2 regions of the Massilia sp. LC238 genome follow, and region 1 is predicted to be linked to the other one. Evidence: predicted binding sites of a transcription regulator. Region 1 holds the regulator's gene; the other holds the start of a gene.

Region 1 (2,393 bases):
GCACGCAGCCATTCGCAGGCATGGCGCAGGCGGCAGTCCAGCAGCCAGTCGTGGGGCGTGCTGTCGCGCTCTTCGCGAAACAGCGCATGCAGGCGGCTGACGCTCAGGCTGCAGGCGCGCGCCATGGCCTCGGTGGTCCACGGCAGGCCGGGTTCGGCCTCGATGCGGGCGAGCAGGGCGGCCAGGCGCGAGCTTGGCGCGGGCGCCCCCAGCACCAGGGTGTCGAGCAGCAGCGGGGTCCAGCCGGCCAGCACGGAAGGCGCGGGCGGGGCGGTGGCGGCCATGATGCCCATGAATTCGACCAGCTTGCGCGCTGCGGGACCGATGGCGCCGAAGGGCTGCTCGAGCAGGCGCTGCCAGGGTCCTTGCGCGAAGGTATCCGGTCCCAGGTCGACGATCAGCGACCGGTTGGCCACCGGGCTGCACTGCGAGTGCCAGGCGCCGGGCGCCACCACCGCCACGCGCAGCGGATCGAGCCTGGCCTGGCGGCCTTCGATTTCCAGGGCGACTTCGCCGCTCACGGGCAGCACCAGCTGGCCGAACTCGTGGCGGTCCGAGCTGCGCGCGGCGCCATAGCTGCGTAGATGCAGGTCGAGCAGGGCAGCGGCCATGGCGGTGTCGCTAGCCCATCGGGCTGCAGACGTCGGTGCCGGCCGCCAGCGCCTTGAGCTTGGCCGGGTCGAGCAGGGTGACTTCGCGCTTGTCGACCTGCAGCCAGCCCTGCTTCTTGAAGCGCGACAGCAGGCGGCTGATGCTTTCGATGGTGAGCCCGAGGTAGTTGCCGATGTCTTCGCGCGACATGCGCAGCTGGAAGCTGTGCGGCGAATAGCCGCGCGCCGCGTAGCGTGCCGACAGGTTGACCAGGAAGACGGCGAAACGCTGCTCCGCCCGCATATTGCCGAGCAGCAGCATGACGTTCTGTTCGCGCGTGATCTCCTGGCTCATGATGCGGTGGAAGTGGCGCAGCAGGGCCGGCACGTGGCCGAACAGCTCTTCCAGGCGCGAGAACGGGATCTCGCACACCTCGCTGTCCTCGAGGGCCACGGCGTCGCAGTGGTGGGTGCCGCTGATGGCGTCCATGCCCAGCAGTTCGCCGGCCATCTGGAAGCCGGTGATCTGGGCTTCGCCGGCGGCGTTGACCTGATAGGTCTTGAAATGGCCGAAGCGCACCGCGTACAGGTTCCGGAAGGGCTCGCCCATGGCGTAGAGGCGCTCGTCGCGCGCGAGCCGGCGGCGGCGGCCGATGATCTGGTCGAGGCGATTGATGTCGGCATCCTCGAGGCCCATCGGCAGGCACAGCTGGTGCATGCTGCACGCGCTGCAGCTGGCCTTGAGGGCCTGGATGACCTTCGCTTCGCCCGGGAGCGAGATGGGTTGGTTCATGGCAGGGAAACGAAAATGCGGACGCGGCCATTATAGACAAAGGCCGCGTCCGCGGGTTTCATTTCTAAAATACAAGCCCGATTACAGGTGATGCCGGTGTTCCGCCTTCATCCTGTAGTACTCCTGGCGGCCCTTGGCGCGCACGGTCGCGGCGATCTCGGCGGCTTCCTGGGCCGCCTGGTTCACGGTCGCGAAGGCGTCGGCGTTCCCCTTGAGCGCTTCCACGGCCTGCTGCGATTGCGCCGTGCCCGCCAGCGCCAGCCCGAAGGTGGCCGACACCGCCAGCTCGGCGGCCAGGGTGTCGAGGCTCGGCGCCACCACGTCCTGCAGCGCCTTGGCCGCCTGCAGCTCGGCGCTGGCCTGGGGCGCCGCCAGCGTACGCGCCAGGTCCATGTCGCCGGCGACCCGCGCCAGGAAATCGAGCGCCGCGCGGCTGCCGGAGCGGTTGGCCAGGTCGCCGAGGCGCAGCAGGGCCGTGTTCCTGGCATTGAACACGGCACGGCCGGCGCGCGCACTTTCGACGAAGTCGATCATCGGCTGGACCGCGATCTCGCTGCCGATGTAGCCGAGGGTGGCCACGATCTGGGTCAGGAACTCCTCGTGCTTCTCCGGCTCGTTCACCAGCCAGTCCAGCAGCAGGCGGGCGTCCTTCTCGCCGTACTGCGAGGCCAGCTCCCATGGCACGCCCTCGATCCAGTGCTGGGAGACGAAGTCGCGCACGTCGGCTGGCAGCGCCAGGCCGCCCGCACCGCAGGAGCAGCCGCCGGCGGCCATCACCTTGCCGCTGATGCTGAGCGGGCCCGAAAGGAAGGCCGAGGACTCGGCCGCGTTGACCACGTTGTGGTCGGCGCCGACGGACGGGTACATGACCGCGCGCGGGTCGTCGGTACGGTGGGGCAGGCCGCAGTTGTGGCCGTACTCGTGCACCCAGATCAGGCCTTCCTGGTTGGCGGTGAAGCGCACCGCGGCCACGTTGACCGAGGCGCTGCCGACCGGGGCGCAGCCGATGA
Region 2 (2,393 bases), on a different contig from region 1:
AGCGGCTCCACCGGTCCGGCCACGTCGGCCAGGGCGGCGCCGGCCGCGTAGCGCAGCCAGCGCATGCTCGATGACATGGCCTGGAACGCGAGTTCGGCCTGCTTGTTCGCCGAGAAGGCCAGGTGGGTGCACCAGTCGAACCAGGCCACGGCCAGCGCCGCCGGCGAGACCTGGCCGGTGAAGCGGCCGAGCCAGGCCTGCAGCGCCAGGTCGATGCCGGCGTGGTCGGGCTCGACCTCGGGATAGCGGTGGCGCGTGCCTTGCCAGTCGCTGGCGTCGCGCTCGTGCACGCCGCCGGGTGGGAAGCCGGGCTGGTTCATGGGGGCAGTGCGTGCGTCTTCAGTGCGCGAACAGGACCGGCAGCGGTGCGCGGTCGAGCAGCAGGCGGGTCACGCCGCCCAGCACGATCTCGCGGTAGCGGCTGTGGCCGAAGGCGCCGGTCACCAGCAGGCCGGCGCCGCAGGCCCCCGCGACGCCGAGCAGGGCCTCGCCCACGGGGACCCCGGTGCGCTCCACCAGCACCTCGACGCGCACCCCGTGGCGCGCCAGGTAGAGCGCCATGTCGGCGCCAGGTTCCTCGCCGTGCAGCCCGGATTCGAGGTCCGGGTTGACCAGCGCCAGGCGCACCGTGCCGGCGCGCGCCAGGAGCGGCATGGCGGCGCCGATGGCGCGGATCGCCTGGGCGCTGCCGTCCCAGCCGACCACCACGCTGTCGGCGATCGGCGCGCCGGCGTAGGAGGGCGGCACGGTCAGCACCGGGCGCACGCCGTGCATGGCCAGGTACTGCGGCAGGCCGCGCACGGTGGCGGCGTCGCCCGCGTCCTGGCCGGTCACGACCAGGTCGGCATAGCGCGCCTGCAGCAGCAGGGCGTCCCGGTTCTCGTCCTCGACCAGGCGTTCCTCGATCGAGCCCACGCCCAGCTGGCGGGCGCGCTCGGCGAAGCGCTGCAGGCTTGCCCGCGCCGTGCTGCGCAGGGAGTCGAATTCGGCGACCGGCGACACCGCCATCGAGCCGGTGAGCATGGCGTAGGCGGGCCAGGACATGCCGGTGGCGGCGCAGCCCACCAGGTGCGCCTCGTGGCTGTTGGCGAGCCAGGCGGCGGCGCGCAGGCGGGCGTCCAGCAGCGGGCTTTCGTCGACATGGACAATGATGGTCTTGTACACGGCAGCACCTCCTACGAATACGTCGCGGCAGCGAGGACTCTACGCCGAGTGGACGGCTGTGTCAGACGTGCGCCTGATGCAGATCAAATTCTTGTCGAATTTCCCTGCGCTCATGCGCCGCGGTAGCGGATGGCGTCGATGACCAGGCCCAGCGCACGCGAGGAATGGCGCCGGCTGGGGTAGAAGGCGTGCAGCCCGGGAAAGCTCGGGCACCAGTCTTCCATGACGCTCATCAAGCGGCCGGCCCGGACGTGGTCGGCGACCATGTCCTCGGGCAGGAAGGCCAGGCCGTTGCCGCTCAGCGCCGCATCCAGGTGGTGGCTGACATCGTTGAAGACGGCCTGGCCGCGCACGCGCGCCTCGATGTCCTCGCCCTTGTGGCGCAGTTCCCAGGCGTAGATGCCGCCGCTGCTGGACAGGCGCAGCGTGATGCAGTTGTGCTTCATGAGGTCGGCAACCGAGGCGGGCAGCGGGCGCCGCTCGAAGTAGGCGGGCGCGCCGACGATGCGCATCGGGACGTCGCTGGTGAGGCGCACGGCGATCATGTCCTTGTCGACCTGGTCGCCGTGGCGCACGCCGATGTCGAAGCGCTCCGCGGCGATGTCGACGATGCGGTAGTCGGCGCTGAACTCGACGTGCAGGTCGGGGTATTGCGGCAGCAGCGGGGCGATGCGCGGCCACAGGACCTGTTCGACCACGTGGTCGACGGCGGTGATGCGGATGGTGCCCACCGGCTTGCCGCCGAGGTCGCTGATGTCGGCGATCTCGGCCTCGATCTCTTCCAGCCTGGGGGCGACGTTCTGGATCAGGCGCTCGCCGGCCTCGGTGGGCGAGACGCTGCGCGTGGTGCGCTAGAGCAGGCGCACGCCCAGGCGCTGTTCGAGCGAGCGCACGATGTGGCTGAGCGCCGACTGGGTCATGCCCAGCCTGGCCGCGGCGCGGGTGAAGCTGCGTTCGCGCGCGACGGCGAGGAACACGAGGATGTCGTTGATGTTGTCGCGAGCCATCGATAGGGGCAGGTGTGGGAATTATGCAAATTTTCTCACGAATCGGGTGGGTTATTCATGACGTGCATTCATAAGCCCATGCAATTTCCAATACGTTTTTTGCTACCGCCAGCCGCTACCATGCTCCCTTTGCAAGAACATGGAAGGATCCAGCATGACTGTCAACGCATACGGCGCCCACGCGGGCGACCAGCCCCTCGGACCGATCGCCATCACGCGCCG

The links. Region 1 encodes FNR, which switches genes on or off when oxygen is low (the NO sensors DNR and NnrR bind a similar motif). Its sites were predicted from a motif close to TTGATNNNNATCAA; they were not measured.
Region 2: a site for FNR is predicted at 1,238-1,251, ahead of FG94_RS04625 (universal stress protein). Genes of this name have one in related genera too.

Annotation. Positions count from the first base shown of each region.
Region 1 covers NZ_JNNN01000025.1:38,448-40,840, forward strand. The annotation lists gene FG94_RS05525 (AraC family transcriptional regulator) at 1-611, opposite strand, end outside; gene fnr (fumarate/nitrate reduction transcriptional regulator Fnr) at 622-1,383, opposite strand; gene FG94_RS05535 (hypothetical protein) at 1,465-2,393, opposite strand, start outside.
Region 2 covers NZ_JNNN01000020.1:32,353-34,745, forward strand. The annotation lists gene FG94_RS04620 (alpha/beta hydrolase) at 1-320, opposite strand, end outside; gene FG94_RS04625 (universal stress protein) at 340-1,164, opposite strand; partial or broken gene FG94_RS04630 (LysR family transcriptional regulator) at 1,275-2,171, opposite strand; gene FG94_RS04635 (NAD(P)-dependent alcohol dehydrogenase) at 2,326-2,393, shown strand, end outside.